DNA from 3 places in the Streptomyces sp. NPDC027189 genome. Region 2 is predicted to be linked to each of the others. Evidence: riboswitches for the same ligand, from Rfam matches in the RefSeq annotation. Region 2 holds a riboswitch; each other region holds the start of a gene.

Region 1 (10,237 bases), on a different contig from region 2:
CGTTGGCCTGCGCCTCCGAGGTACGCGGTATGGAGACACCGGCCTGGGCGTATGCCCACGAGGTGAGGCCCGAGCAGTCGAAGGAGCTGGGGCCGGAGGCGCCGTAGACGTACGGCGAGCCGATCTTGCTCTGCGCGGCGGAGAACGCCGCCCCTGCGCGCCCAGAGCCCTTGCTGTTGCCGAGGTCGACGCGCTCGCTGGCCCGGGTGGCGCGCTCCTGCTCGGCGGCTGCGAGCGCCGCCTTCTCCTTGGCCGTCAGGGTGTTGAGGAGCTTCTGGGCCGAGCCGAGCTTGGCCTGGACTTCCTTCTTCTTCTTGGCCAGCTCCGCCCGGGTGTCGGCGAGGTCCTTGAGCTTGTCGGAGGCTTCCTTGCGCTGCTGGGCGAGCGAACGCTGCTTCTCCTGGACCTTCTTGAGCGACTCGACCTGCTGAGCGCTCAGCTGGTCCATCGTGGACGCCTTGTCGAGGTAGGTGTCCGGGTCGGAGGAGAGGAAGAGGGCCAAGGAGGGGTCGATGCCTCCGGTGCGGTACTGGGCGCTGGCCATCGAACCGAGGCCGTCGCGCAGGGTGTTGAGCTCTTCCTGACCGCGGGCGACGTTGTCCTGGAGGGCGCTGATCTCCTTCTGGAGCTTCGCCTGCTTCTCCTTGGCTCCGTCGAGCTTCTCGGTGGCCTTCTCGGCCTCCTCGTAGAGCTTGTCGACCTTGGCCTTGACCTCGTCCTTGCTCGGCTTCTCGCTCGGCGCGGCGTTGGCGGCGTTTGCGCTGAGGGCCACGGCAGCGGCGGCGGCGGTGGTGAGCACGGTCACACGGGTGCGGCTCGGCTGCTTGGGTCGACGGTGGGACGCCACGAAGGCGAGCTCCTTCTTCCTCCAGCCGCCTGCCGAATGCGCCGACGGGCGGTGCCCCTCCGCCGTCACTCCCAATGAATGATCACCCGAGCGGAGGTTCGAGGCCTGACCCTAGTGACCCTCCTGTGATCAGTTCAAATCCTCATAGGAAAAATCTCGGTCACCGAGCGCATTCTTTGCCGACAACTCACATGCAGTAATGCGCGCTTGACACTACGTTGCGTGAAGGTTTCGCCAATTCGGACATCACACCCGGAGGTTACGCATGGGACTTACGTTGCCTATGAGGCGTACGCCCCAGATCGTCAACCGCGCGAAAAGCGCTTGAGAAGCACCGCCGAGGCGACCGGCCGCGCACCCGCCTTGGCGATCCCGTCGGCCACCTCACGGTCGGTGGAGACCACGATGACCGGCCGCCCCGGCGGCTCGGCCCGGACCAGCTGACGGATCAACTCGTCGGCGGTGACGCCGGGCTTGGAGAACAGCACCCGCACCCCGCGCGGTGGCGCGAGGAGCACGGGAGCGGCCAGCTCTGCCCCGTCGAAGACGCATGTCACCTCGGCGCCGGTCTGCGCGGCGAGCTGCGAGAGCTGCCCGAGCAGCCTCAGGCGCTGCTTCTCCAGCGGCATCTGCGGATAGCCGGTCTTGGTGACGTTGTAGCCGTCGACCACCAGATGGGCCTGCGGCAGCGCGAGCAGTTGGTCGAGGATCGCCGGATCGTTTTCGGACAGGGCACGGGCGGCGATGTCTTTTGGTGTCATCCGTCCCGGTTCGACCGCATCGACGGTCTCCGCGGGCCGCACCGACACGGGCGGCAGGGCGAGTTCACGCCGCAGCCCCTGAGTGGCCTCCAGTACGGTGTCGAGCAGCAGCCGCACCCGCATGTCCTCGACGCTGCGCCCCTCGCGCGCCGCCCGCCGGGTCGCCTCCAGGGCCGCCTCGGCCTCTCCCAGCCGCGCCTTGAGCCGCCGGGTCTCGCTCTCGGCGGCGGACACCTGGATCTGCCCCTCCGCCCGTACGGCGTCCATCTCGGCCTGGAGCTTGCGCAGCGCCGCCTCGCCGCGCTTGACGTCACTGAGGGCGCCGCGCAGTTTGCGGTGAAGCGATTCGGCTTCCTTCTTCGCCGTCTCCAGCTCCGTACGCAGCCGTTCGGTCTCGGCCTTCGTCTGGCCGCGGGCCTCCGCGAGCTCCTCGCGCAGCCGCTCCAGCTCGGCCCGGCTCTCCTCGCCGGCCCGCTCCGCGTCCGCCCGCAGGGCCTCCTCGCCCGCCGCGGTCACCAGCTTCACCCAGCCCGCTGGACGCAGCACATAGGCCGCGGCCGCCACGTCCAGCGGATCCGCGGCCGGGGGCGGCGCGCCCGAGTCGAGGGCGCCGGTGAGCTCCGGCTGAGCCTCTCTCAGCTTCTCGCCGATGCGCTGCCTGAACAGCGGGTCGGTCTCCAGGGCCGCGGCCATGGCGTTACCGGCGAACTTGGCCCGGCGATTGGGAGCGAACCGGGCGTATTGCCGCAATTGGGCAGGAAGTTCAGCAATGGTCAACCCGCCGAACCCGTCGGAAACAATCTGTACGACTCTTCTCCGCACACCATCGGGCAGCGGACGATCGAGCACCTCGGCGGTGCCGTCGTCCGGCTCCCCGCCTGTGGTCTCCACCATCCGTCACCCCAATACCTGTGCGGGGCCCGCTCCCTCAGGAGCCGGCGCCCGGCCTGTCCACGAGTTCCACCTGATCCACCGCGTTGCACCAGCGGCAGCGGACCGACTCGATGGTCTCACTGACCACCTCGCGCTCCTCGACCTTCGGCTCACCGGCCAGGTCGAGGTGCACATACTCGACGACCTTCGACGAGCGGGTCACGTCAAAACGCGTGAGGTTGCCGCAGAGCGTGCAGCGCCAGCGAGTCTTGGCGTCCGGCAGGGGAACCGTCATGTGGCAGTCGCTTTCCTTCTAGTGTCCGTCCAGCGCCAGTCTCCCTGGTGCGTGTGGCTCGTAACCCTACGGCCTGGCGGGTGCCCGACGCTCGGCCGTCCACGGCGGCGAGGCGATCTGTCTGCATGGCACCCGTTACGCCATGCTCTGCACCATGATCAGCAACTGGAGTACGACGGTCGGCAGAGCGATTCGAGGCCACTCGGCGCCGGTGACCTACGGCCTGATCGCCCTGTGCTGCCTGATCTTCGTGATCGGCCCGGCGGCGGGCCTCAATCCGACGTACGGAACCGGGGACGAACTGCTGGTCGCCCAGCGGGCCTACTTCCGGCGCTGGGGCGTGGTGCCCACCGAACTCTTCGACGGCGCGCCCCGCGCGGCGCTCACCCCGGCCACCGCCCTGTTCATCCACGGCAGCTGGCTCCACCTCCTGGGCAACATGCTCTTCTTCTACGTCTTCGGGGCGATGGCCGAGGAACGCATGGGCCACGTGCAGTTCGCCCTCTTCTACATCGGCTGCGGCTATCTCGCGCTGCTCGGCTACGCGGCCGCCAACGCCGAGTCGCCGCAGTCCCTGGTCGGCGCCTCCGGGGCCATCTCCGCGATCCTTGGCGCGTTCCTGTACCTGTTCCCCAAGGCCCGGGTGACCAGTCTCTTCCCGTTTCTCTTCTTCCTGCCGCTGCGCTTTCCCGCCTGGGTGGTGCTGCCGTTCTGGGTGACCCTGCAGTGGCTCGCGGCCGGCCGCGACACATCGGGCCCCGGGGTGGCCTATCTGGCCCATCTGGTGGGCTTCTCGCTGGGGTTCGTCTACGCGTGGGTGAGGTTTGGGCGTACGACTAGAGTGAAGGCCCCAGCGACGGCCCCCGAGGGAGAGAACCAGCTGTGATCACCGCGATCGTCCTCATCAAGACCAGCGTGGACCGGATCCCCGAGATCGCCGAGTCGATCGCCGCGCTGGACAGCGTCAGCGAGGTCTTCTCCGTCACCGGTACGTACGACTTGATCGCGATGGTCCGGGTGAAGGAGCACGAAGACCTGGCGGACGTCATCCCCGGCCGCATCAGCAAGATCCCGGGCGTCGAGGCGACGGACACACACGTGGCGTTCCGTACGTACTCGCAGCACGACCTGGAAGCGGCCTTCGCCATCGGCCTGGACGGCTAGATCGCGCAGTTGCCCGCGGCCCTGAAAAGGGACGCGGGCAACTGCGCGAACGGGGTCTGCGGCGGAGCCCCAGGGACGGGACGACGGGCAGGGGCGGCGGGGGCGAAAACCCTCAGACGGCCGGGACGCAGCGGCCGTCCTCCGTGCGGTACTGCCACTGCGCACCGTCCCGCACCAGTTCCCTCACGGCGCGCACGAAGCGCTCCACGTGCTCGTCGGGCGTCCCCGCCCCGAAGCTGACCCGGATCGCATTGAGGGACTTCTCGCCGGGCGCGGCCTCGGGCGCACCGCACTCGCCCTGAGCCTGGGGATCGCTGCCGAGGAGCGTGCGCACCAGCGGGTGGGCGCAGAAGAGACCGTCGCGCACGCCGATGCCGTACTCGGCGGAGAGCGCGGCGGCGAAGTGCGAGCTGTTCCACCCCTCGACGACGAAGGAGATCACGCCGACGCGCGGGGCGTCGTCGCCGAAGAGGGAGAGGACACGCACCTCGGGCACCTCGGCGAGCCCCGCGCGGACCGTGTCGATCAGGCGCCGCTCACGGGCGACCAGCGTGTCGAACCCGGCCTCGGTCAGCGCCTTGCAGGCCGAGGCGATCGAGTAGGCGCCGATGACGTTCGGAGACCCTGCCTCATGACGGGCGGCACTCTCGTGCCACTCCACGTCCACTCCCCCGTCCTCGCGCCGGGTGACCTTGCGGCTGGCACCGCCGCCGGCCAGGTACGGCTCGGCCTCGCGCAGCCAGTCGGAGCGGCCGGCCAGGACGCCGGACCCGAAGGGCGCGTACAGCTTGTGACCGGAGAAGGCGACCCAGTCGACGTCGAGGTCACGGACGGACACCGGGTGGTGCGGGGCCAGCTGCGCGGCGTCGAGGACGATGCGCGCGCCGTGCGCGTGGGCGGCCGCGGCGAGCTCACGCACCGGCCACAGCTCGCCGGTGACGTTGGACGCGCCCGTGACACAGACCAGCGCCGGACCGTACGGATCCCTGTCCGCGAGCGCGCGCTCCAGGGTCGCGACGGCCTCGCCGGGCGTGCGCGGAGCGTTCAGGTACGTCACCCGGGCGTCCCGCCAGGGCAGCAGCGAGGCGTGGTGCTCGGTCTCGAAGACGAAGACCTGGCAGTCGGCCGGAAGAGTGGCGGCGAGCAGGTTGAGCGAGTCGGTGGTGGAGCGGGTGAAGACGACCTGGTCGCCGTCCCGGCAGTCGAGGAAGTCCGCGACGGTCCTGCGGGCGTTCTCGAAGAGGTCGGTGGACAGCTGCGAGAGGTAGCCGGCGCCGCGGTGGACGCTGCCGTAGTACGGGGCGTACGCGGCGACGTCGTCCCACACCCGCTGCAGGGCCGGCGCGCTGGCGGCGTAGTCGAGGGCGGCGTAGGTGACCTCGCCACCGGTGACGAGCGGGACGGTGACATCCCGGCCCAGAACGGGCAGCGGGGTACAAACGGCCTGGTCGGCGGCAGTGGTGGAGACAGACATGGCGAGCTCCTGTGAGAGGCAGGTGGAATCACCACGCGAGCGGGTACACGGGGGTACGGCTCAGCGCGGGAAAAGGGTGAAAGGGGTGTGCGGAGGCGGGGCTCTACGCCCTATCGCATTCGCTTGCTCACAGAAGGCTCCCTCGAACGACCAGGACCCCTGGGCTGTATCCACTCAAAAGAGGGCGAGGGGTCCGCGCTTGCCGTAGACCTCGCTGCCTACGGCCTGGTCTTCACCCGGGGCACCCCGCCACGGACGGAGGGTTGCCGGACAGTCGGCCGGGGCCTCATGACTGTCGCTCATGACCTGGTACAGCATCTTGCCAGAAGATCTTCGACGCGCAAGGCGCAGTCCAGAATCCGGACTGCGCCCTGCGTCACAGCACGTACGGCCCGCGAGCCGTACGGCTCAGGCGTTGCTGGCCGCCACCCACCGGTCGAGGGTCCTCTTCGCGGCGCCCGAGTCGATGGCGTGCGCCGCCTTCTCCATCCCGGCACGGAGCTGGTCCGGGAGCGGTCCCTCGCCCGGCGACAGGGCCACCAGGGCCGCGGCCGCATTGAGCAGTACCGCGTCCCGTACGGGCCCGGTCTCGCCGTTCAGCAGGCGACGGGCGACGTCCGCGTTGTACGACGCGTCGGCGCCGCGCAGGGCCTCCACCGGGACGAGGTCGATGCCGACGTCGCGCGGGTCGAAGCGCTCCTCGGTCACCTTGCCGTCGCGCACGACCCACACCCGGGAGGTCGATGTGGTCGTCAGCTCGTCGAGGCCGTCGTCGCCGCGGAAGACCAGCGAGGAGTTGCCGCGCTCGGCGAAGACACCCGCCACGATCGGCGCCATGCGCGGATCCGCGACACCCACCGCCTGCGCCCTCACCCGCGCGGGGTTCGTCAGCGGACCGAGGACATTGAACGTCGTCCGGATCCCCAACTGCCCGCGCGCCGCTGCCACGTGACGCAGCGCCGGATGGAACTTCACCGCGAAGCAGAAGGTGATACCGGCCTCCTCGGCCACCTCGACGACCCGCTTCAGGGACAGCTCGAGGTTGACGCCGAGCTTCTCCAGGACGTCCGAGGAGCCGGATGCCGAGGACGCGGCCCGGTTGCCGTGCTTGACGACCTTGGCGCCGGTCCCGGCGACGACGATCGCCGACATGGTGGAGATGTTGACGGTCTTCGCGCCGTCGCCGCCCGTACCGACGATGTCGACGGTCGGCCCCGGCACCTCGATCACATTGGCGTGCTCGTACATCGTCCGGACGAGTCCGGTGATCTCCTCGACGGTCTCGCCCTTGGCCCGCAGCGCCACCACGAACCCGGCGATCTGCGCGTCGGTCGCCTCGCCGCGCAGGATGCGGTCCATCGCCCAGGCGGTGTCGTCCGCGCTCTGGTCACGTCCGTCGAGGAGGCCGTTCAGGACCACGGGCCAGGAACGGCCCGCCGCGATGTCGCCTCCAGCGGGGTTCACAGCGCTCATAAGCCGCTCCTGGGTCCGTCCCGGAAAGGGACTCCTGTAGATGGGAACACCCTATCCAGCCCGGAGGACGGCAAAGAGCCCCCGTCCAGGCAATGGACGGGGGCTCTTGCCGTGGCGATCAATAAGGATCGGTCAGCAGATCAGTGGTGGCCGTGGCCGCTCGTGATCTCCTTGTACTCCTCGACCGTGGGCTTGGGGATCTGGTTGCTCTCCCCGTAGTAGCCCTTGCTGAGCTTGGCGCGCAGCCGCTGCGTGCCCGGCACCTTGCGCTCGACACCGTTCTCGTCGACCGTCGGGCCGATCTCGGCCGGCATGTACTGCTCGTGCGCGGTGAGGGTGTGCAGCGCGTCCTGGCTGAGCGGCTCGTGCACCTCGATGAACTCACCGTGCGGCAGGCGCTTGATGATGCCCGACTCGCGGCCGTGCAGCACCTTGTCCCGGTCGCGGCGCTGGAGGCCGAGGCAGATCCGCTTGGTGGCGATGAACACCAGCACCGGCACGACGAAGAACGCGATCCGGACGAACCAGGTGATCGAGTTGATCGACAGGTGGAAGTGCGTGGCCCAGATGTCGTTGCCACCACCGACGAGCAGCACGAAGTACCAGCTGATCCAGGCGGCGCCGAACGCGGTCCGGGTCGGGACGTTGCGCGGGCGGTCCAGGATGTGGTGCTCGCGCTTGTCGCCGGTGACCCAGGACTCGATGAACGGGTAGACCGCGATCGCGACCAGGACCAGCGGGAAGATCACCAGCGGGATGAACACACCCAGGACGAGCGTGTGCCCCCAGATGTTGATCTCCCAGCCCGGCATGACACGGATCAGGCCCTCGGAGAAGCCCATGTACCAGTCGGGCTGGGCGCCCGTGGACACCTGGTCCGGACGGTAGGGGCCCATGGACCAGATCGGGTTGATCGAGGCGATCGCCGAGATGGCCGCGATGACACCGAAGACCAGGAAGAAGAAGCCTCCGGCCTTGGCCATGTAGACCGGCAGCAGTGGCATGCCGACGACGTTGTTGTTCGTCTTTCCGGGGCCCGCGAACTGCGTGTGCTTGTGGTAGAAGACCAGGATCAGGTGGCCGACCACCAGGCCGAGCATGATGCCCGGCAGCAGCAGTACGTGGACCGAGTAGAAGCGGGCCACGAAGTCGCCGCCCGGGAACTCGCCGCCGAAGAGGAAGAACGACAGGTACGTGCCCACGATCGGCACGGACAGGATCGCGCCCTCCATGAAGCGGACACCGGTACCGGAGAGCAGGTCGTCCGGGAGCGAGTAACCGGTGAAGCCGGTGAACATGCCCAGGACGAACAGCAGGAAGCCGAACACCCAGTTGACCTCACGCGGCTTGCGGAAAGCACCCGTGAAGAACACACGCATCATGTGCACGAACATGCCGGCGAGGAAGATCAGCGCCGCCCAGTGGTGGATCTGCCGGATCAGCAGACCACCGCGCACATCGAAGGAGATGTGCATGGTCGAGTTGAACGCCTCGGACATCAGCTGGCCCTGCAGCGGGACGTAGCTGCCGTGGTACTCCACCTCGTTCATCGACGGGTGGAAGAACAGCGTCAGGTACACACCCGTGAGGATGATGATGATGAAGCTGTAGAGGCAGACCTCACCCAACATGAACGACCAGTGGTCGGGGAAGATCTTGCGCATGTTGGCCTTGGCCAGGGAGTAGATCCCCAGTCGGCCATCGGCCCAGTCGGCTACCCGCTCACCGGCGGGTGCCTTCTCGCGCGAGCGCGAGTCGGAGGTGGTCGCAGTGCTCATCCGCGCTCCCAGAATGCAGGACCGACGGGCACTTCGAAGTCGCTGAGCGCCTCGAGGTAACCCTCATCGTTCACGCCGATGCGCAGCTGCGGCAGAGCGTGACCGGCCGGGCCGAAGATGACTCGGGCACCGTCGGAGAGGTCGAAGGTGGACTGGTGACACGGGCACAGGGCGTGGTGCGTCTGCTGCTCGTACAGGGAGATCGGGCAGCCGACGTGGGTGCAGATCTTCGAGTAGGCCACGATGCCCTGGTAGGACCACTCGAGTTCCTGCTTGTCCTTGATGTTGTCCGGCTGCAGCCGGATGATCATCAGGGCCGACTTGGCGATCTCCTTCTGGAAGTCCTCGTCGTGCTCCTCCAGGCCCTCGGGCTTGGCGAAGGTGAGCGAACCGACGGCGACGTCCGAGGGACGCAGCGGTTCGTTCGTGTTCATGTTGACGAGGAGCTTGCCCTTGGACCACAGCGTGTGGCGCAGCTTCGTGCCGGGCAGCGGGCCGAGGTCGCGCAGCAGCATGACGCCGGAGAGCGGGAACAGGGCCAGCGCGCCGAACATCGTGTTGCGGATCAGCTTGCGGCGGCCGAGCGCGGACTCCTTGGCGCCCTGCTTGAAGTCGGCCAGAACCTTGGCCTTGACCTCGGGCTCCGCCTCGATCGGGTGACGCTCGTCGGCGATCTCCATGTCGGACATCAGGGTGCGGGCCCAGTGGACCGCGCCCGCGCCGATCGAGAACAGCGCCACACCGAGGGTCAGCCCCAGCGCGAAGTTCAGCGCGCTGATGTGCCCGATCGGGAAGACGTAGATCGACCTGTCGTTCGGGATCGCCACGTACGAGGCGATGAAGGCGACGGTGGCCAGCATCGACAGCGTGAACAGCATGGCGACCGCGCGCTCGGACCGCTTGGCGGCCCGCTCGTCGATGTCCTGGACACGGTGCTCGTGGGGCGGCAGCCCGGGGTCCGCGAACGGGTTCGTCTCGTCCGCGACGGCTACCGCGTGACCGTGCTCGTCGGTGGCCCGCTCAGCGGGCACGTTCTCTTCTGGAATGTCTTGGCTACTCATGACTTCTTGGCCTTTGCGGTCCGAGCGGCGACCCAGACGGCGACGGCGATCAGAGTGCCGAGGCCGAAGATCCAGCCGAACAGGCCTTCACTGACCGGCCCGAGGCCGCCCAGTTCGAGACCGCCGGGGCTCTCGGTGTCGTCACCGTTGACCGCGTCGAGGTACGCGATGATGTCCTGCTTGTTCTTCTCCGACAGCGTGGTGTCGGGGAAGGACGGCATGTTCTGCGGGCCGGTCTGCATGGCCTCGTAGATGTGCTTCGGGTCGACACCCTCCAGGCTCGGCGCGAACTTGCCGTGCGTCAACGCACCGCCCTTGCCGGTGAAGTTGTGGCACTGCGCGCAGTTGGTGCGGAAGAGTTCGCCACCCTTGGCGACGTCCGCGCCCTCAGGGCTGACCTGGCTCTTCGTCGGGATCGAGGGACCGGCGCCGAGCGAGGCGATGTACGCCGCGAGCTGGTCGATCTCGGCCTGCGAGTAGATGACCTTCTTCTTCGGGATCTGCGCGCCCG
Region 2 (10,237 bases):
TAGATCCTGCCGCCCTGTTCGCGCAGCCGCAGCCCCTCCGCGAGGAACAGGAAGTCGAACTTCGCGCGTTCGGCGGTCCGGGCGAAGTGCGCGAAGGAGCTGAACTCGATGTGACTGCCGGCCTCGGGATCGCTCCACACGGTGGTGTTGTTGACACCGGGGAAATGGGCGGCCAGATGGATCTGCTTCAGCGGCTTGCTCATGGTCGTACGGTCCCTCCGGCTCAGGCGGTGACAGCGGCGGCGTAGCGGTTGACGGGGCGGGACAGTCCGAGCAGCCCACGCAGGGTGTCGGCCTCGTACGACTGCCGGAAGGCGCCGCGGCGCTGGAGTTCCGGGACCAGGCCCTGGGTGATCGCCGGGAGGTCGTGGCCGGCGACGGCGGGACGCAGCCTGAAGCCGGACAGTCCCGACGACTGCAGCTCCTGCAGCAGATCGGCGAGTTGGGCGGGGGTGCCGGTGAAGATCCGGGCGTCGCTGGTGTACGGGTATCCCGCGAGGGCGTCCAGGCGCTCCCGGCGGGCCGCGGCCTCGGCGGGATCGTCGTCGAGGAAGACCACCAGGTCGCCGAAGATGTGCAGGGTCTCGTCGGCGCGGCCGGCCGCCGTCTGCTCGGCGCGGATCTCCTCGACGATGGCACGGGCCTGGCCGGCGTCGTGCGGGGTGACGTAACCGATGTCGGCGGCCCGGGCCACCAGCCGGTAGGGGACGGTCGCGTGGGCCAGGGCGCTGACGATCGGCTGGCCCTGGGGCGGGCGGGGCGTGATCGAGGGGCCCTTGACGCTGAAGTGCTTGCCCTCGAAGTCGATGTAGTGCAGCTTGTCCCGGTCGAGGAAGCGGCCGGTGGCGACGTCCCGGATCTCCGCGTCGTCCTCCCAGCTGTCCCAGAGTCGGCGCACCACCTCGACGTAGTCGGCGGTCTCGTCGAAGGCGTCGGCCACCGCTTCCTGCACAGCAGGCGTGTCGTAGTCCTCTATGCGGAACGGCGGAAACGTACGGCGTCCGAAGTGCGCGGCCTCGTTCTGGCGTGCCGTGATCTGTACACGCAGGCCCGCGCGGCCGGTGCTCACATAGTCGAGGGTGGCGATCGCCTTGGATATGTGGAACGGCTCCGTGTGGGTGGCCACCACCGTCGGCACCACACCTATATGGCGGGTCAGCGGGGCGACCCGGGCGGCGATGAGGACGGCGTCCAGGCGGCCGCGGACCTGGTCGGTGCGGCCGTCGGGTTCGGTGAAGGACGAGGACTGGAGTCCGAGGGCGTCCTCGATGGTCACGAAGTCGAGCAGACCGCGCTCGGCCTCGGTGACGAGGTCGGTCCAGTAGGCGGCAATGAGCAGTTCGCGGGGGCGGGCGACGGGCTCGCGCCAGGCGGCCGGGTGCCAGCCGGCGCCGTCGAGGGCGACGGCGAGATGCAGAGGGGAGGGTGACGAGGACACGGGAGTGGCGCCTTCCTGATCAGCCGTACGAGAGAGCCGGTCCCCGTACGAAGGGTGCGGCTGCGAGGACAACGGGTCAGGAGCAACAGAGCGCGCCGGCCACGCGCAGCAGGTCGATGTGTGGCCGGGAGTACAGGTGCAGGCGGCGGGGCGGGCCGGGTTTCACGACGCGGTGACGGGACACGGGACGCATGTGCCTCACCTCCGCCCTTGTCGGCCTCGCGCTCGCGGCTCGCCGAAGGGGCGCCACTCGCTGGTGAGCAAGCACAACAGCACGGCTATGCCTTTTCTTCCGGCTGTCCGGCTTCTTGTTCGTCCCGGCCTTGCGTTTCCGGCTGTCCACCCGGCGTGCGGACGAGCGCGAACCGCGTACGGCGGCGCAGGGTGAACCCGATCGACTCGTAGAGCCGGATCGCGTGGGTGTTGCTCGCGGCCGCGTGGAGGAAGGGGATGTCGCCGCGTTCCCTGTTGCCCGCCGCGACCGCGCGGACCAGCGGGTGGCCAGGCCGCGGCCGCGGTGGTCCGGGTGGGTGCAGACCGCGCTGATCTCGGTCCAGCCCGGCGGGCGGAGCCTCCCCCAGCCTCCGGCCGGGGGACCCCCATCTCGCTTCGCTCGCCGACCAGGGCGATCAGCCGCCCGCGGTCCCGGATGCCGAGGTAGGTGCCGAGCTCGACGGTACGGGGCAGGAAGGGGCCCGGCTGGGTGAGGGCGATCAGACCGAGGATCTCGGGTACGTCGACGGGTCCGAGCCGTACCGCTTCGGGTGCGGGTTCGGCGTGCAGCGCGGCGTCGACCATCTGGACGCCCTCACCGCTGTCCTCGATCTCCCAGCCGCCGGGCACGGTCTGGACCGCGGTGACCGGGGTGACGGTGCCGGGTCCCACCAGTGCGGCCAGGTCGTCCCAGGCGCGGGGATCGGCGGGGTCTTCCAGGGCGGTGAACGGGGAGACGTCCGTTGGGTAGCGGGCGGCCCGACCGACGCGCTCGGCGAGATGGGCGTGCGGGCCCGCCAGCGCAGCCCAGGCGGCGTTGTCCAGTATGTGAGGTTCCGTCGGGCTCGGGGACGGGGCATGGTCGACGCTGGTGGACATGGCGGTGCGGAGTCTCCCCTGTCTGGAACGTGGCGGGGCGCGGCCGGGACTCCGCCGTGACACGGCGGAGTCCGGTGGGCGGACGGCGGTCACGAGTTGTCGAGCGGCAGGCCGGCCGGGTTGACCTCGGAGGTGGCGACGGCCTCGTTGGAGAGGTTGTAGGCGGCGAGCCACTTGGCGTACTGACCGTTCTTGATCAGGTGGTTGATCGCGTCGGCGATGGGCTTGGCGAGCCCGCTGTCCTTCTTGGTGGTCGCCGCGATCAGGCCCTGCAGAGTGGCGCCGGCGCCGGAGAACGTGCCCGCGCTGCGGGTCGGGTTGGGCGACTTGGCGGTCTGCGTGATGTGGTAGGCGACGCCCGGGTTGGCGGCGAAGTAGGCGTCGATCTTGCCGCCGGTCAGCGCCAGGCTGACGGCGTTCTTGCTGGCGTAGTTCTTGACGGTGAGGGTCTTGCCCTCCTTCTTCAGCTTCGTCTGCCACTCCAGGAGGATCTTCTCCTGGTTGGTGCCGTTGTCGACGGCGACGGTCTTCCCGGCGAGGTGCTCGTAGTTGCCGTCGAAGTTCCAGGTGCTCTTCTTCAGCACCTCGAAGCCGAGGTTGTCCTTGCGGTAGGAGGCGAAGTCGTACTTCTTCTTGCGCTCCTCGGTGTCGGTGATGTTGGAGAAGGCCACGTCGACCTTGCCGCTGTCGATACCGACGAACATGTTCTCCCAAGTGGAGTTCTGCAGTTCGGGCTTGAGGCCGAGGACAGCGGCGACCAGGCGGCCGAAGTCGGGTTCGGCGCCGGTGAGGGTCTTCTGGTCCGAGCCGACGTACGCCAGCGGCGGGAAGCCGTCGGGCAGGGCGCCGACGCCTATCTCCAGCTTGCCGCTCTTGCTGACCGTCGCGGGCAGCTCGGCGCTGATCGACTTGACCTCGGAGACCTTGAGTGCGGTCTCCTTGGCGGCCCCGTTGGACACCTTGCCCACGGTGACCGTGCCGGCGGCGTCGGTCGTGGTGGCGGCGTCGCTGCTGCCCCCGCAGGCGGCGAGTCCGGCGGCGAGCGTGGCGACGGCGGTGCCTGCGGTCAGACCGCGGAGGAGTCGGCTGCGAAAGCTGAGGGTGCGCATGGCTGTCCTTGATGGTGAGCGGTGAGCAATGACGTGTGGGAGGTGGCGGTCATAGGACTTTGCTGAGGAAGTCCCTGGTCCGCTCGTGCTTCGGGTGGTTGAGGACCTCGGACGGCGAGCCCTGCTCGACGATCCGGCCGCCGTCGATGAACACGACCCGGTCGGCGACCTCGCGGGCGAAGCCGATCTCGTGCGTGACGACGACGAGGGTCGTGCCGCTGGTCGCCAAGTCCTTGATGACGGCGAGGACTTCTCCGACGAGCTCGGGGTCGAGAGCGGAGGTGGGCTCGTCGAAGAGGATCACGCCGGGCCGCAGAGCCAGGGCGCGCGCGATCGCCACCCGCTGCTGCTGGCCGCCGGACAACTGCCGCGGATACGCACCGGTCTTGTCAGCCAGTCCCACCCGCCCGAGGAGTTCGCGGGCGAGGTCCTGCGCCTCGGGCTTGCTGAGCTTCCCGGTGGCGACCGGGGCGGCGGCCACGTTGTCCAGCACGGTCAGATGCGGGAAGAGGTTGAAGTTCTGGAAGACGAACCCGATACGGCTGCGCTGCGCCAGGATCGCCCGCTCGCTCAGCTCCTTCAGCCGCTCCCCCTGACGCCGTACGCCGATCAGCTCGCCGTTGACGCTGACGTAGCCGATCTCGGGCTTCTCCAGGTGGTTGATGACCCGCAGCAGCGTGGACTTGCCGGAGCCGGACGGGCCGAGGATGACGGTGACCTCGCCGGGCCGTACGGTCAGGTCGACGCCGTCCAGCACCCGGTGGGCGCCGTACCACTTGTGCACGTCGTGGACCTCGACGGCAGCGGGCGCGGTCGCGAGGGTCTCGGCTGTCTCGGTGCTCATACGGCGGCCTCCCTGCGCGCACGTTCCCGCAGGTCCCGCAGGCCGGTGCGGAGCTTCTGCAGCGGGGTCGGCGGCAGGGTGCGGGTGGCGCCCCGGGCGAAGTACCGCTCGACGTAGAACTGGACGACGGACACGGCACTCGTGAGGATCAGGTACCAGACGGTGGCGACCAGCAGCAGCGGCACGATGTCGCCGGGATAGGTACTGCCCATCGTCTGCACCGAGCCGAACAGGTCGAGCAGCGACACGTAGAACACCAGGGACGTGCCCTTGATCAGGCCGATCAGCTGGTTGACGTAGTTCGGGGTGATGGATCTGAGGGCCTGCGGGAACACGATCCGGGTGAACTGGTAGCCCTTGGGCAGGCCGAGCGCGGCGGCCGCCTCATGCTGGCCCTGGTCGACAGAGAGGATGCCGCCGCGGACCACTTCGGACGCGTAGGCCGCCTCGTTGAGGCTGAGGCCGACGACGGCGACCGCCATGTCGGTGGCGAGCCGCGACTCGTCGAAGGTGACGAAGGCCGGCCCGAACGGCACCCCGAGGCTCAACGTCTTGTACAGGGCACTGAAGTTGTAGAGGAAGATCAGCACGACGATCAGCGGCACGGACCGGAACAGCCAGGTGTACACCCAGCTCACGGCCCGCAGCACCGGACTCCCGGAGAGCCGCCCGAGCGCGATCAGGATCCCGCCAAGCAACCCCAACACCGCGCTCAGCGCGGTCACTTCGAGGGTGATGACTAGCCCGTCGAGGATGGTGGGGCGCAGGAACCAGTAGCGGAAGCGGTCCCACTGGTAGAACGGGTTGGTGGCCAGGCCGTGGACGATCTGGGCGACCAGCACGAGCACGACGGCCGTGATGATCCAGCGGCCGGGACGCCGGAGCGGAAGGACTCGCTGCGCCGCCAGGGGCTTCGGCTCGGCGGGGGTGTCGGGGCGGGGGATCGCCTCGGCGGGCGGTGCTGATCCGGAGGACACAGCGATGCCCGGAGATTCACTCATGGAGGGCTCCAGCGGATTCGGACACCCCGGACCACGGAATGCGGCAGTACCGCGCCGAGCGGGAGCGGCTCGGCACGAGGCGACGCACGGGTACACGCGGAACGGGGGCTGGGCGGGGAGAGGGCACACCGCGACAGCGGTGGTCGTCAGAGACTCAGAAAGCCGTCAGCCTTGACAGAGGGCGCAACAAGCGACCGTACACAGCGCGCTGTTGACGCGCAGCAGGTCGACGGAGCGGTCCGCGCACAGCAGGACGCGGCCGAGGCGGCGCCATGCGACCGTCCCGTCAGCTGCGTACATCGCTGTCACCATCACTTCTCCGGCCCTGGGGCATCTCGTTGCGCGCCGCAAGTTAGGCATGCCCCGAAAAGAATGTCAATGCGAGTGACCACCAGGTGAGACCGCATACTCGGCCTTCTTGACGGCGCCACGGAGCGCGCCGAAACTGACGTGGACGGTCACGATTGTCAGCGCCCACGGCGCGGGTTCGCCCCGCTCGTGTGGTCATCGGCCCCGGCCCGCTGACAGGCAACCCTTCCACCGCGACGGGGTGCCCCGGGTGACGACCGGGTCCCGCCGGTGCGGCGGGGCAAGCGTGGTCTCGCGTCTCGCGAGCCCCGGAGGTGGGACCGGTGGGAATGCCCTGGAACGGCTTGACGAGGCGCCTGCACATCGATCTGTTGCGCGTCTCCAGCGCTTACTGATCCGCCACCGGTCCGTGCGATCCGGACCGGTGCGACAAGCGCAGTCGCTCCGCATTCGGCCGCTGGTGCCCACAAGGCGGCGGTGGCTTCCTCGTTCCCAAAGGGAGAGTCATGCCCGAGACAGCTTCGCGCAGTTCCAGTACAGACAACTCCAGTGTCTGTAACCAGAGTTCGTTCGCTTCGGGCCATCGCCCCAGAGCGGCCGTACCGTCCCCCCTCCCCCACCGCTTCCACAGCCGTATCGGCGTCGGTCTGGCCGGCGGCTTCTACCCGGCACCGCACCGCTACGAGCTGTTCCTGTCGGTGAGTTGTCCGCGCTCGCTGCGCATCTCGATCAGCCTCGGCCTGCTCGGCCTGAAGGACTCGGTCGCCAGCACACTCCTGGCGCACCCCGCCGAGACACCCGACGCCTTCGCCTCGCTGCGCCGTGCGTACGAGGCCACGGTGCACCACTACGACGGGCCACTGACGGCGCCCGCGCTGTGCGACCGGTGGAGCGGGCGCATCGTCAGCAACCACACTCCGGACATCCTCCGCGACCTCGCGGGCCTGCTGTCCGGCCACGACGGAGCCTGCCCCTCCGCGCTGCGCCCGCCGGCCCTTGCCGCGGACATCGACGCCCTCCATGACCTGCTGGATCGGGACGTCACCCCGGCCGCCCAGCCCTCAAGACGATCGGCGGCACTGGACCTGCTGGACCGTCGGCTCGCCGGGCAGCCCTATGCGCTGGGCGAGGAGCTGACGGCCGCGGACGTGGACCTGTGGGTGGCGCTCGTCCATCTCGGCCCAGCCGGAACCCTCAGCTCGCACCCCCGGCTCCGGGACTACGTACGCCGCCTCGGCGACCACCCCGCCTTCCGGGGCAGGACCCACGCGGTGCCCGACGCGGCGTGAGCCCCGGGGCTCAGGTGCCCGTCGCGAGCGGCCGGGACGGATCCTGTGACCATTCCTCCAGCGAACCGTCGTACAGGGCGATGTCCTGACGGCCCAGCAGCGTGAGGGCGAGCGCGGTGCCGGCGGCGGAGATGCCGCCGCCGCAGTAGAGGATCACCGGCGACTCCTCGCCCTTGAGGACCGTGCCGACGCGTTCGGCGAGTTCGGCGGCGGGCAGGAACCGGCCCGTGCCGTCGAGGAGGCCATGCCCTGGCAAGCTGAGACTGCCGGGGATGTGGCCGCGTCGGCAGTGGCAAGAGCACACTGTTCAACCTGATCTCTGGTCTGGACAGGCCCACTTCGGGCGAGATCCTGGTAGAGGGCGCCCTCGCGTCCGTGGCCTCGGGCAAGGTCGCCTACATGCTCCAGAAGGATCTGCTGTACCCCTGGCGCACAGTGCTCGACAACACGGCGCTGGGGCTGGAGGCCCAGGGAGTGCGGAAGAAGGAGGCGCGGCGCAGGGCCGGCGAACTCTTCGACGCCTTCGGACTCGACGGCTTCCAGTCCTCGTATCCCTTCCAGCTCAGCGGCGGTATGCGGCAGCGCGCGGCCCTGCTGCGCACGGTCGTTCTGGAGCGGCCGGTGCTGCTGCTCGACGAGCCGTTCGGCGCGCTCGACTCGCTCACCCGCACCGAGATGCAGCTGTGGCTGGCCGACATGTGGCAGCGCTACCGCCGGACTGTCGTGCTGGTCACGCACGACATTTGCGGGGCCGTCTTGCTCGCCGACACGGTGCATGTCCTTTCGCCCCGCCCGGCCACGGTCGTGGAGCGCATCGAGGTGCCGCGCTCCGGCCCGCGCGGCCTCGACGCCCTCACCGAACCGGAGTTCGCGGCGACCGAGCGGCGGCGGCTGGACTCCCTCAGCGACCGGGCGAGCCAGGCGAACACGGTGACGACCGGATGAGCGGGCTCCTGGCCCACGGCATGGGTACAGAACCGGTGGCCCCCGACTGGCCGCCGCTCACCGAGACGGAGGTCGAGGCCGTCGTCGGTCCCGCGCAGGTACTGTGGCGCAGCCCGCGCCCGCTGTCGGCGGCCGCCCTGGTCGAGCGGGGCGGAAGACGGCTCTTCGTGAAACGGCACCACCGCGACGTACGCACCCTGGAAGGTCTGGCCGAGGAGCACGCCTTCCTGCGGTATCTGCGGGACCGGGGTGCGCCGGTCGTGGAGGTGCTGGGGGCCGAGGCGCGCGGGGAGTGGGTGTACGAGGTCCATACGGCCGGAACGGGGACGGATCTCTACCGGGACGCGCTGTCGTGGTCGCCGTTCGCGTCCGTGGCCCATGCCCGGGCCGCCGGTGCCGCACTGGCCCAACTCCATCTGGCGGCTGAGGGGTTCGGCGCCCCGAGGCGACGCCCGCAGCCCCTCGTCTCCTCCTTCAGTATCTTCGCGGCGGTCGACCCCGAGGCCGCGGTGGAGGCGTATGCGGCCGAGCGACCGGCAGTGGTCGCGGCGTTGGCGGGCCGTCCCTGGCGGGAGGACCTGCGCGCGGTTCATCTTCCCTTCCACCGGCGCCTGCTGCCCCACCTTGGCCGCCTCGCACCGCTGTGGACGCACAACGACTGGCACGCCTCGAACCTGCTGTGGGACCCGGCGACCGGCACGGTCTCGACCGTCCTCGACTTCGGCCTCAGCGACCGCACGACCGCCGTCCACGACCTCGCGACCGCCATCGAGCGCAACACCGTCCAGTGGCTCGACCCGTCCCGCCCCGTCCGCCCAGGCGACGTGGACGCGCTCCTCGACGGCTACACCTCGGTACGCCCGCTCAGCCCCGCCGAGTCGGCTGCCCTGCCTGAGCTGCTGCCGCTCGTGCACGCGGAGTTCGCCCTGTCCGAGCTGGGATACTTCCACGGCATCACCGGATCGTGGGCCAACGCCGATCTGGCGTACCGGTATCTGGTCGACCACACCCGGTGGTTCACGACCGGCGACGGACTCCGGCTCCTCGATCGAGTACGGCTGTGGACGCGTCGTTCCTAGGGCGATGCGCTTCTGCCACGCCACGGTCCAAGGCCGCCTGCACCGCGGGGGACGAGGTTCATCGGTGAGTTCGAGAGCCGGCGAAGGGGACCTGGGCGGCAGGCAGCTTGTCGTCGTCGGTCACTCGTTCGCCGTGGGCGGCCACGGTTACGGTGCTCATCCGGCGGCCGCCAGCAGGGCTGTACGGCTGCCGAGGGCGTCGGAGAACTGGTCGACGACCTGTGCGAGGGCCTCTGCCGCGCCCTGGGCGACGGTCAGGGTGCCGTCGTCGCTCGCCGTGATGTCCTTGTCGAGCGTGAACCAGCCCTGGACGATGTGCGCGGCGCCCATGGAACTGAGCACCGGGCGCAGGGCGTAGTCGATCGCCAGGACGTGCGCCGTTGTCCCGCCAGTCGCCAGCGGCAGGACCGTCTTGCCGGCCAGGGCGTACTGCGGCAGCAGGTCCAGCAGGGACTTCAGCAGTCCGGAGTAGGCGGCCTTGTAGACGGGTGTGCCGATCACGACCCCGTCGGCACGGTCGAACAGCGCGGTCGCCTCGACGATCGCCGGGTGCCGGAAGTCGGCGCCGAGCAGAGCCTCGGCGGGGATAGTGCGGACGTCCAGGGGGATCACCTCGTGTCCCTGGGCCGTGAGCCGCCGGTCCAGGTGGCGCAGCAGGCGGGCGGTACGAGAGGTGGCGGAGGGACTTCCGGAGACGGACAGGACGGTGGCCATGGCGGACCTTTCGGGAGCGTGAGGTAGGGGTGGGATCGCGGTGCGCGGCCGCGTACCACGGCGTGCTGCGGCCCCGTATCCCTGCGACGGCTACTTGTTGGTCTCGGGCGGTCGGGGCGGGTTGATCTCGGACTTGGTCACGGCCTCGTCGTACAGGCCCCAGTGCTCCAGCACCTTGGCGTACGTGCCGTTGTGGATGATCTCGTTGAATGCGTCGGCGAGCGGCTTGACCAGGCCGCTGTCCTTCTTGATGGTGACCACGATGAGGCCCTGGAGGGTGACGCCGGCGCCGGAGTAGGTGTCGACAACCTCGGCCCTCCCGGTGGTGACCGCGTGGCAGGCGGCGGTCGGGTTGGGGTCGAGGTAGAGGTCCATCCGGCCGGGCTGAAGGGCGAGGTAGGTGTCGCTGTCGTTCTT
Region 3 (10,237 bases), on a different contig from region 2:
ACGTCGACCGCAAGGTCAAGGAGATGGTCGCGGCGGGCGACGCCCCCGACATGGCGCAGATCGGCGCGTACGCCGACCACGCCGCGAAGGGCGAGCTCTACAAGGTCGACGACCTGCTCTCCATACCCGTGCAGGCCAACTTCGTCCCGCAGCTCACGGACGCGGGGCAGATGGACCGGACGCAGTACGGCATGCCGTTCGCCTCCTCCACGCGGCTGCTCTTCTACAACAAGACGCTGTTCTCGCAGGCCGGGATCGCCCCGCCGCAGACTTGGAGCGAGCTCGCGGCCGACGCCAAGGCGCTCAGGTCCAAGGGCGTCAAGTTCCCGTACGCGCTGCCGCTCGGGCCGGAGGAGGCGCAGGCCGAGACGATGCAGTGGCTGCTGAGCGGGGGCGGCGGCTACACCGACGACGTCGGCACGTACTCCATCGACTCGCCGCAGAACGTCAAGACGTTCACGTGGCTCAAGGACGAACTGGTCGGCAAGGGGCTCACCGGGCCCGTCGCGCCCGCGAAGCTGAACCGCGCCGCCGCGTTCTCCGCGTTCACCCGCGGCGAGGTCGGGATGCTCGTCGGGCACCCCACGCTGATGCAGATGGCCGCCAAGAAGGGCGTGAAGTTCGGCATGGTGCCGATGCCCGGCATCGACGGCAGGGCCAAGGCCACGATGGGTGTCGCCGACTGGATGATGGCCTTCAAGAAGAACGGCCACGGCAAGCAGATCGGCGACTTCCTCAACTTCGTCTACGACGACAAGAACGTGCTCGCCTTCTCCCACGAGTACAACCTGCTGCCGGTCACCGCGTCGGCGTCCGAGGCCATGGCCGCCGACAAGAACGACCAGGACCTCGGCCCGTTCCTCGACCAGCTCCCCTCCTCCGTGCTCTACCCCGTCGGCAAGACCTCCTGGGCCGGGATCAGCGCCGACGTCAAGAATCAGATCGCCCAGGCCGTGAGTTCGAGCGGGAGCCCGACCGGGGTCCTGAGCAAGCTCCAGACCACGGCGACGACGGAGGACAGCGCGGCGTAGCGCTGTCAGTGCCGGGGGATACCGTGCTGTCCATGGAGGACCTCACGCCGCGGGAACAGGGCATCCTCGCGATGGAGCGCCGCGGCTTTCCGGGCCCCGGGGCCAAGGAGCGGGCGATACGGGAGCAGCTGGGCCTGCCCCCGGTGCGCTACTACCAACTCCTCAACGCCCTCCTCGACGATCCACGCGCCCTCGCCCACGACCCCGTCACGGTCAACCGCCTCCGGCGGGTCAGGGAGGGGCGTCGGGGGGAGCGGTGACGGGGGTGCCGTGGGGGCGCCCCACCCGCATCCTGGTGGGCAGCTACACGTGACGCGATGAGCCGTGGGTGCGCCCGGCCCCGCGCGGATAGGGTCGGCGTATGGGCAGCCATCCGGAATCCCCGGAGTCCACGGACTCCTTGCCGACGCCAGTGACCCCCGCCGGACGCGACGGCCTCGACGCCATCCTCGCCCGGCCCACCCGGGCCGTGATCGCGCTCGACTTCGACGGAACCCTCGCACCGATCGTCCCCGACCCCGAACAGGCCCGCGCCCACCCCGACGCGGTCCCCGCCCTCGCAGCCCTCGCCCCGAAGGTCGCCTCCGTAGCCGTGATCACCGGCCGCCCGGCCGGCGTCGCGGTCCGGCACGGCGGCTTCGCGGGCGTACCGGGCCTGGAGCACCTGGTCGTCCTCGGCCACTACGGCGCGGAACGCTGGGACGCCGTGAGCGGCACGGTCAACGCCCCCGCCCCGCACCCCGGCGTCGCCGCCGTCCGCGCCGAGCTGCCCGGGGTCCTCGACGGGATCGGGGCCTGGCAGGGCACGTGGATCGAGGAGAAGGGCCGCGCCGTCGCCGTCCACACCCGCCGCGCCAGCGACCCGCAGGCCGCCTTCGAAGCCCTGTGCGAGCCCCTCACCGACCTGGCCACCCGGCACGGCCTGATCGTCGAGCCGGGCCGCATGGTCCTGGAGCTGCGCCCGCCGGGCACGGACAAGGGCGTCGCCCTACTGGAGTACGTCCGCGAGATCGGTGCCGAAGCCGTGCTGTACGCCGGTGACGACCTGGGCGACCTGCCCGCCTTCGCCGCCGTCGACAAGCTCCGCTCCGACGGCATCCCCGGGCTCCTCGTCTGCAGTGGCAGCTCCGAGGTCGCCGAACTCGCCGACCGGGCCGACCTGGTGGTGGACGGCCCGCCCGGCGTCGTACGACTGCTGTCCGCGCTCGCGGCTCAACTGGACTGATCGGCACCGATGTTGGAGGGGACGGAGAGCGGGTTCCCGAAGTAGTCCGGTCCGCCCCCGGTCACCGACGCCGTACCGCGCGCCGGCGAACCGGGCCGCAGCCGTACGCCGTAGGGGCCGGCCGGGTCCGCGGACACGAACAGCGGATCGGCGTGCACCGCCGCGGTGTCCCGGTCCTGCGAGGTGTGCCAGCAGAGGTTGTCGGAGTAGGTGCTGACCGTGTCCGAGACGGGGACATGGGCACTCGCCCTGGCGAGCGATGGCCAGGCCCCGCCCACCGAGGTCTTGGACCCGTCGTCGTCACCCCGCCCGCAGTCCAGGTAGTACGTCGGCCCGGAGAGGTCTTCGCGAGGGCCACGCCAGTGGGCAGCGGAGCCGCCACCGCGATCACCGTGAGTATGCGCGTACGCCAGAGAGCCATGCGCGGAAGGTAGCCAGGGGACGCATAGGGGGCCCACGGACAAACGGAGCCCACTGTTGGACTCCGCGACCGCCGCAGCCGTTGTCACTGTGGGCAGTCGTTCCGCGGGGCCGGAGCGGGTGGGCACAGCCACCAACGCCGGGAGCCTTGCAATCAGGCGTCCAGCTCGTGCAACTGCTCAAGGAACCACTGGGCCGGCGGCAAAGCCGTGGCCGCGGCAGCCAACCGCTTCGTACGCTCGGCCCGCTCGCCGAGGGACATGGACAACGCCTCGTGCAACGCGCGGGCGGTACCGATCACGTCGTACGGATTCACAGAAATCGCATCCTCGCCCAGCTCCTCGTACGCCCCCGCCTCCCGCGACAGCACCAGCACGCACCCCTCGTCGGAGACGACCGGCACCTCCTTGGCGACGAGGTTCATGCCGTCCCGGATGGGGTTGACGAGGGCCACGTCGGCGAGCCGGTACGCGGCCAGGGAGCGGGCGAAGTCGTCCTTGACGTGCAGCAGGACCGGAGTCCAACCGGCCGTCCCGTACTGCGAGTTGATCTCCTCGGCGAGACGCTGCACCTCCGCCGTGTAGTCGCGGTACACGGCGAGGTCCTGCCGGGACGGGTACGCGAAGGCGACGTGCACGACGCGTTCGTGCCACGCCGGGTGGTCGTCGAGGAGCCGGCGGTACGCCAGCAGTCCGCGCACGATGTTCTTCGACAGCTCGGTCCGGTCGACCCGCACGATTGTTTTGCGGCCGTCGCCGATCTGCTCCCGCAGGGTGGCCATCCGCTCCTCGACGTCCGCCTCGTGCGAGCGTCGCCGCAGGAAGTCCGCGTCCGCGCCGAGCCCGTGCACACCGACCCGGGTGTCACCGAGCCCGCCGACGAGGTCGGCGGCGCACGCGGTGAACGCGTCCGCCCAGCGCCTGGTGAGGAAGCCGAGCCGGTCCGCGCCCAGCATCCCGCGCAGCACCTGCTCGGCGATGTCGTCCGGCAGCATCCGGAAGTAGTCCACCGGCGCCCACGGTGTGTGCGAGAAGTGCCCGATCCGCAGGTCGGGGCGCAGCTCACGCAGCATCCCGGGCACGAGGGTCAGGTGGTAGTCCTGTACGACCACCACGGCACCCCGGGCCGCCTCGTCGGCCAGCGCCTCGGCGAACGCGCGGTTGTACGCCTCGTACGACGCCCACTGGCGCCGGAACTCCGCGTCGAAGACCGGCTCCAGCGGCGTCTGGTACAGCATGTGGTGGACGAACCACAACACGGAGTTCGCGATGCCGTTGTACGCGGCGGCGTGCACCTCGGCGTCGATGTCCAGCATGCGTACGCCGTCCTCGCCGACCCCGCGCCGCACCGCCTCGCGGTCCCCGTCGCCGAGCGCCGAGCACACCCACAGGGCGCCCGCGTCCGGCCCGATCGCGGACAGGCCCGAGACCAGCCCGCCGCCACCGCGCTTGGCGTGCAGCGAACCGTCCTCGCGCACTTCGTAGGTGACCGGGCCGCGGTTGGAGGCGACCAGGATCCGGTGGGCACCGTGCGTTGAAGCCATGCCACGCGTTGAAGCCATGCCTCGAAACCTAGCCCGGCACCGAAACGCTCAAACGTTCCCCTCGGCTGTATGCAATGCGGTGCCGTTCGTCATCCGCAGGCCGGTGGGGGCTGGTCGCGCAGTTCCCCGCGCCCCTTGGGGGCGCGCTCTACGCGGCCTTCCGTTTCTGGTACTCGGAGATTTCCACCATAGGAGGGCGTTCCTCCGTGTCAACGGAGTGGGTGCGCGGCTCGAAACCGTCCTCCCCCCGCTCGAACTGCGTGAGCGACGGGCGGATCATGTGGCCGCGGGCCAGGCGCAGCTGGGCCGTGCGGTAGATCGCCGCGGCCATGCGGCCCAGCGCCTGTCCGTCCTGGTGACGGTGCTTGCGGACGCCCACGTCGACCTGGGCGAGGGCGTCCAGGCCCACCAGGTGCAGGGCGTCGACGAGCATGCCCAGCTCGACGCCGTATCCGACGGGGAACGGCAGCTGTTCGAGCAGGGAACGGCGGGCCGCGTACTCGCCGCCGAGCGGCTGGACGAAGCCCGCGAGCTGCGGCCAGTGCATGTTCAGCAGGGGGCGGGCCATCAGCTCGGTGACGCGGCCGCCCTGGCCCGCGGCCTGACCCAGGGGACGGTCGTACATCGCCTTGACCAGGTCCACGCCCGGTTCGGTGAGCAGTGGGCCCACGATCCCGGAGACGAAGTCGGACGAGAACTCCTTGAGGTCCGCGTCGATGAAGCAGACGATGTCCCCGCCCGTCACGAGGAGCGACCGCCACAGGACCTCGCCCTTGCCGGGCACGGCCGGGATGCGCGGCAGGATCTCGTCCCGGTGCACGACTCGCGCGCCCGCGGCGGCGGCGACCTCGGAGGTGCGGTCCGTCGAGCCCGAGTCGACGACGACGATCTCGTCGACGAGAGGCACCTGCTCCATCAGATCGTGGCGGATGACCGCGACGATCTCGCCGACGGTCTCCTCCTCGTTGAGCGCGGGCAGCACGACACTGACCGTCGACCCTGTGGTGCGTTTGGCGGCCATGAGCTGGTGGAGCGGGCGATCGGTCACGGACCAGGAGCGTGTGCTCAGCCAGCGCTCGACTTCCTTCAGCACAGTCTGCGGCTCCTCACTGTCTGATCACCCGTTGTCTCACGGTGTGATCCATCTCGCGGTTCGGACGACTATCTCAACTGTCCTGGCCTTCGGTTACAGTCTTGAACAACGCGGATGACCATCGCATTGCGTAGATCGTCGGCGCGCATGGTGATCAATAGTTCAACAACCGAATACCGCTCATCCAGAGGGGCAGAGGGATACGGCCCGTTGAAGCCCCGGCAACCCTCCAGCCGGTCTTGTCACGTTGACGTGGCGAGGCTCCCGGCTAGGGAAGGTGCCAAATCCGTCTCACGGCGAAGTGCGTCGTGAGGAAGATGAGGAGAAAGGGCCTCGCCTCCATGGCTGCGCAGACTGTTGCAAGCACCACCAACACCGTAGACGCCGTTGATCTCGGCCCCGCCGCCGCGCTTTCCTGCCGCGAGTGCGGGCACCGCGTCCCGCTCGGCCCGGTCTTCGCCTGCGAGGAGTGTTTCGGCCCGCTGGAGATCGCGTACGACTTCTCGGCCTACGACACCGAGGAACTCCGCAAGCGTATCGAAGCGGGCCCCGCGAACATCTGGCGCTACGCGCCCCTCCTGCCCGTCCCCGCGGACGTCGCCGAGAAGCCGAACATCAACCCCGGCTGGACCAAGCTCGTCAAGGCCGACAACCTGGCGCGCGAGCTCGGTGTCGACGCCGGCAAGCTCTTCGTCAAGGACGACTCCGGCAACCCGACGCACTCCTTCAAGGACCGCGTCGTAGCCCAGGCCATCGAGGCCGCGCGCGCCTTCAACTTCACCACCCTCTCCTGCTCCTCCACCGGCAACCTCGCCGGCGCGGTCGGCGCCGCCGCCGCCCGTGCCGGCTTCCGCTCCTGCGTGTTCATCCCGCACGACCTGGAGCAGGGCAAGGTCGTGATGGCCGCGATCTACGGCGGCGAGCTCGTCGGCATCGAGGGCAACTACGACGACGTGAACCGCTTCTGCTCCGAGCTGATCGGCGACCCGGCCGGCGAGGGCTGGGGCTTCGTCAACGTCAACCTGCGGCCGTACTACGCGGAGGGCTCCAAGACCCTGGCGTACGAGATCTGTGAGCAGCTCGGCTGGCGACTGCCCGACCAGCTGGTCGTCCCGATCGCCTCCGGCTCCCAGCTCACGAAGATCGACAAGGGGCTGCAGGAGCTGATCAAGCTCGGCCTCGTCGAGGACAAGCCGTACAAGATCTTCGGCGCCCAGGCCGAGGGCTGCTCGCCGGTGTCCGTCGCCTACAAGGCCGGGCACGACGTCGTACGGCCGCAGAAGCCGAACACCATCGCCAAGTCGCTCGCCATCGGCAACCCGGCCGACGGTCCGTACGTCCTCGACATCGCGCGCCGCACGGGCGGTGCGGTGGAGGATGTCAACGACGAGCAGGTCGTCGATGCGATCAAGCTCCTTGCGCGGACCGAGGGCATCTTCGCCGAGACGGCGGGCGGTGTGACCCTCGGCGTCACGAAGAAGCTGATCGAGAACGGCCTCCTCGACCCGACCCTGACCACGGTCGTCCTCAACACCGGCGACGGCCTCAAGACCCTGGACGCGGTGGCCGGCACAGGCCTGACCGCGACCATCCGCCCGAACCTGGACTCCTTCCGAGAGGCTGGCCTCGCATCATGAGCGTCAACGTCCGCATCCCCACCATCCTGCGCACCTACACCGGCGGCCAGGCCGAGGTGACGGCCGAGGGTGGGACCCTCGCCGAGGTCATCGCCGACCTGGAGAAGAACCACACGGGTATCGCCGCGCGCGTTCTGGACGACCAGGGCAAGCTGCGCCGCTTCGTCAACGTCTACGTCAACGACGACGACGTGCGGTTCGAGCAGGGTCTGGAGACGGCGACGCCGGACGGTGCGGGCGTGTCGATCATCCCGGCCGTCGCGGGCGGCTGAACCGTCACCCAGGGTGAGATTGTTACCGTAGGTAACGCTCATCACTAAGAGTTCATCGAATTGCCCCCTCCGTGAGAGAAACGGAGGGGGCAATTCTGCATGGTTGAGCGCGGTAGAGTTGGGGAACCTGCTTCGCCTTTCATGCCGGACGCATATGAGTATCTGCGCGAGACCCGACAAGAAGTAGCCAAAGTGCCCCGCCTTTTTGAGCCGTTTATGGCATTTACGGGGCCCGACTTGCCCTGAATCTTCTCGAATTCTCCGCATATTACCGATCGGCCGTGCCCAGAATTCTCGTCCGATTGACCTGTTGCAGACGGCAGTTGGACAGATACATTCAGCCGCGGTCGACGCGTTCCGGCGCACACCCCCAACCGTTGGGGGGTGAGGTCTGACCCGGATCCGCGAAGTGTGGATCTGTGCAAGGGCCAGTAATAGGGGAGTTAGGCATGGCTCAGGGCACCGTCAAGTGGTTCAACGCGGAGAAGGGGTACGGCTTCATCGCGGTCGACGGTGGTGCGGACGTCTTCGTGCACTACAGCGCGATTCAGATGGACGGCTACCGCACCCTTGAAGAGGGTCAGCGAGTGGAGTTCGAGATCTCGCAGGGCCAGAAGGGTCCGCAGGCGGACATGGTCAAGCTCGCCGTCTGATCCCGGCGCGAACGGCCACCGACGCACTCACGCCGAGGGGCCCGCATCCCATCAGGGACGCGGGCCCCTCGTGCGTTCCCGGACCCGCCCCCGTTCGCGCCGCCGGGCCCGCTCCCGTTAGTGAGAGGCGCTTGCACTCGCAGGGGCCGAGTGCTAATCATTGGCGTTAGCACTCTCCGAGTGAGAGTGACAGAACTTGGATCGGGCCGGCGAGGCCCGCAGGCCTGTGGGGCAAGGAACCACAGGGTTTGCAGGCCGTCCGTCGCGGGCGCGGGCGCGATCCGGAGCAATCCACCCCGTCCGGGAGGACCACTTCACATGGCCAAGATCATCGCGTTCGACGAGGAGGCACGGCGCGGTCTCGAGCGCGGGATGAACCAGCTCGCCGACGCCGTCAAGGTCACCCTTGGCCCCAAGGGCCGGAACGTCGTCCTCGAGAAGAAGTGGGGCGCCCCCACGATCACCAACGATGGTGTTTCCATCGCCAAGGAGATCGAGCTCGAGGACCCGTACGAGAAGATCGGCGCCGAGCTGGTCAAGGAAGTCGCCAAGAAGACGGACGACGTCGCCGGTGACGGTACGACCACGGCGACCGTTCTCGCCCAGGCGCTGGTCCGCGAGGGCCTGCGCAACGTGGCCGCCGGTGCCAACCCGATGGCCCTCAAGCGCGGTATCGAGAAGGCCGTCGAGGCCGTCTCCGGTGCCCTGCTCGAGCAGGCCAAGGATGTCGAGACCAAGGAGCAGATCGCTTCCACGGCCTCCATCTCCGCCGCCGACACCCAGATCGGCGAGCTCATCGCCGAGGCCATGGACAAGGTCGGCAAGGAAGGCGTCATCACCGTCGAGGAGTCCCAGACCTTCGGTCTGGAGCTGGAGCTCACCGAGGGTATGCGCTTCGACAAGGGCTACATCTCGGCGTACTTCGCCACCGACATGGAGCGTATGGAGGCCGTCCTCGACGACCCGTACATCCTGATCGCCAACTCGAAGATCAGCAACGTCAAGGACCTGCTGCCGCTCCTCGAGAAGGTCATGCAGTCCGGCAAGCCGCTGCTGATCATCGCCGAGGACGTCGAGGGCGAGGCCCTGTCGACCCTGGTCGTCAACAAGATCCGTGGCACCTTCAAGTCCGTCGCCGTCAAGGCCCCGGGCTTCGGTGACCGCCGCAAGGCCATGCTCGGCGACATCGCCATCCTCACGGGCGGCGAGGTCATCTCCGAGGAGGTCGGCCTCAAGCTGGAGAACGCGGGTCTGGACCTGCTGGGCCGCGCCCGCAAGGTCGTCATCACCAAGGACGAGACCACGATCGTCGACGGCGCCGGCTCCGCCGACCAGGTCGCCGGCCGGGTCAACCAGATCCGTGCCGAGATCGAGAACTCGGACTCGGACTACGACCGCGAGAAGCTCCAGGAGCGCCTGGCGAAGCTGGCCGGCGGCGTGGCCGTCATCAAGGCCGGTGCCGCCACCGAGGTCGAGCTCAAGGAGCGCAAGCACCGCATCGAGGACGCCGTTCGCAACGCGAAGGCGGCCGTCGAGGAGGGCATCGTCGCCGGTGGTGGCGTGGCCCTCATCCAGGCCTCCGCGGTCTTCGAGAAGCTGGAGCTCGAGGGTGACGAGGCGACCGGCGCCAACGCCGTGAAGCTCGCCCTGGAGGCCCCGCTCAAGCAGATCGCCGTCAACGGTGGTCTCGAGGGTGGTGTCGTCGTCGAGAAGGTGCGCAACCTTCCCATCGGTCACGGTCTGAACGCCGCGACCGGCGAGTACGTCGACATGATCGCCGAGGGCATCATCGACCCGGCGAAGGTCACGCGCTCTGCCCTGCAGAACGCCGCCTCCATCGCCGCGCTGTTCCTCACCACCGAGGCCGTCATCGCCGACAAGCCCGAGAAGGCCGGCGCGGCCGCTCCGGGCGGCATGCCGGGCGGTGACATGGACTTCTGATCGACCTCTGGTTGATCACTGTCCTTACGTTCCGAGGGCGGTACCCCCACTCCCAGGGGGTGCCGCCCTCGGGCGTTTTCGGGGTGCTGCCATCAGGCGATTCCGGGGTGCTGCCGTCGGGTGGATCCGGGGTGCTCCAGTCGCGCGTGTGCGGGATCACAGGAATGGGCCGTGGGGCGGCGGAATGTCGTGGCGGGTGGGGCAGTTGTCGTTCACGGGCGGTCGATGCATGTGCACATACCGCCCGGAATCCCTTAACTGCTCGACACTGATCGACCTCTCCGAGGAGCCCCCTTCGTGACTGCCACCGCCGCCTCGCGCGCAGCCGAGATCCTGTCCCGCCCCGTCTCCCTGAACGGCCTGACCGTCCCGAACCGCATCGTGATGGCCCCGATGACCCGGCAGTTCTCGCCGGGCGGCGT

What was found. Region 2 has a riboswitch for S-adenosylmethionine ahead of ACZ4RZ_RS49200 (putative leader peptide). Riboswitches for the same ligand answer to the same signal wherever they lie in the genome.
Region 1: another riboswitch for S-adenosylmethionine. It lies ahead of ACZ4RZ_RS10325 (aminotransferase class V-fold PLP-dependent enzyme); the one in region 2 lies ahead of ACZ4RZ_RS49200 (putative leader peptide).
Region 3: another riboswitch for S-adenosylmethionine. It lies ahead of thrC (threonine synthase); the one in region 2 lies ahead of ACZ4RZ_RS49200 (putative leader peptide).

The regions. Positions count from the first base shown of each region.
Region 1 is NZ_JBVHRI010000003.1:537,779-548,015, forward strand. Features, by position in the region: gene ACZ4RZ_RS10300 (C40 family peptidase) at 1-847, opposite strand, end outside; gene ACZ4RZ_RS10305 (NYN domain-containing protein) at 1,153-2,502, opposite strand; gene ACZ4RZ_RS10310 (hypothetical protein) at 2,537-2,776, opposite strand; gene ACZ4RZ_RS10315 (rhomboid family intramembrane serine protease) at 2,931-3,662, shown strand; gene ACZ4RZ_RS10320 (Lrp/AsnC family transcriptional regulator) at 3,659-3,940, shown strand; gene ACZ4RZ_RS10325 (aminotransferase class V-fold PLP-dependent enzyme) at 4,053-5,414, opposite strand; SAM riboswitch class IV at 5,605-5,721, opposite strand; gene trpD (anthranilate phosphoribosyltransferase) at 5,823-6,887, opposite strand; gene qcrB (cytochrome bc1 complex cytochrome b subunit) at 7,028-8,665, opposite strand; gene qcrA (cytochrome bc1 complex Rieske iron-sulfur subunit) at 8,662-9,726, opposite strand; gene qcrC (cytochrome bc1 complex diheme cytochrome c subunit) at 9,723-10,237, opposite strand, start outside.
Region 2 is NZ_JBVHRI010000056.1:6,966-17,202, reverse strand. Features, by position in the region: gene ACZ4RZ_RS49240 (NtaA/DmoA family FMN-dependent monooxygenase) at 1-203, opposite strand, end outside; gene ACZ4RZ_RS49235 (LLM class flavin-dependent oxidoreductase) at 224-1,438, opposite strand; gene ACZ4RZ_RS49230 (putative leader peptide) at 1,515-1,631, opposite strand; partial or broken gene ACZ4RZ_RS49225 (GNAT family N-acetyltransferase) at 1,717-2,530, opposite strand; gene ACZ4RZ_RS49220 (ABC transporter substrate-binding protein) at 2,620-3,639, opposite strand; gene ACZ4RZ_RS49215 (amino acid ABC transporter ATP-binding protein) at 3,689-4,483, opposite strand; gene ACZ4RZ_RS49210 (amino acid ABC transporter permease) at 4,480-5,484, opposite strand; gene ACZ4RZ_RS49205 (hypothetical protein) at 5,650-5,784, opposite strand; SAM riboswitch class IV at 5,941-6,086, shown strand; gene ACZ4RZ_RS49200 (putative leader peptide) at 6,123-6,188, shown strand; gene ACZ4RZ_RS49195 (glutathione S-transferase C-terminal domain-containing protein) at 6,300-7,082, shown strand; gene ACZ4RZ_RS49190 (sulfurtransferase) at 7,093-7,338, opposite strand; gene ACZ4RZ_RS49185 (ABC transporter ATP-binding protein) at 7,386-8,027, shown strand; gene ACZ4RZ_RS49180 (phosphotransferase enzyme family protein) at 8,024-9,106, shown strand; gene ssuE (NADPH-dependent FMN reductase) at 9,263-9,820, opposite strand; gene ACZ4RZ_RS49170 (hypothetical protein) at 9,911-10,195, opposite strand.
Region 3 is NZ_JBVHRI010000018.1:8,224-18,460, reverse strand. Features, by position in the region: gene ACZ4RZ_RS33790 (ABC transporter substrate-binding protein) at 1-1,031, shown strand, start outside; gene ACZ4RZ_RS33785 (DUF3263 domain-containing protein) at 1,064-1,291, shown strand; gene otsB (trehalose-phosphatase) at 1,393-2,256, shown strand; gene ACZ4RZ_RS33775 (hypothetical protein) at 2,244-2,534, opposite strand; gene ACZ4RZ_RS33770 (alpha,alpha-trehalose-phosphate synthase (UDP-forming)) at 2,831-4,219, opposite strand; gene ACZ4RZ_RS33765 (glucosyl-3-phosphoglycerate synthase) at 4,368-5,312, opposite strand; SAM riboswitch class I at 5,490-5,636, shown strand; gene thrC (threonine synthase) at 5,654-6,949, shown strand; gene ACZ4RZ_RS33755 (MoaD/ThiS family protein) at 6,946-7,221, shown strand; gene ACZ4RZ_RS33750 (cold-shock protein) at 7,671-7,874, shown strand; gene groL (chaperonin GroEL) at 8,193-9,815, shown strand; gene ACZ4RZ_RS33740 (NADH:flavin oxidoreductase) at 10,113-10,237, shown strand, end outside.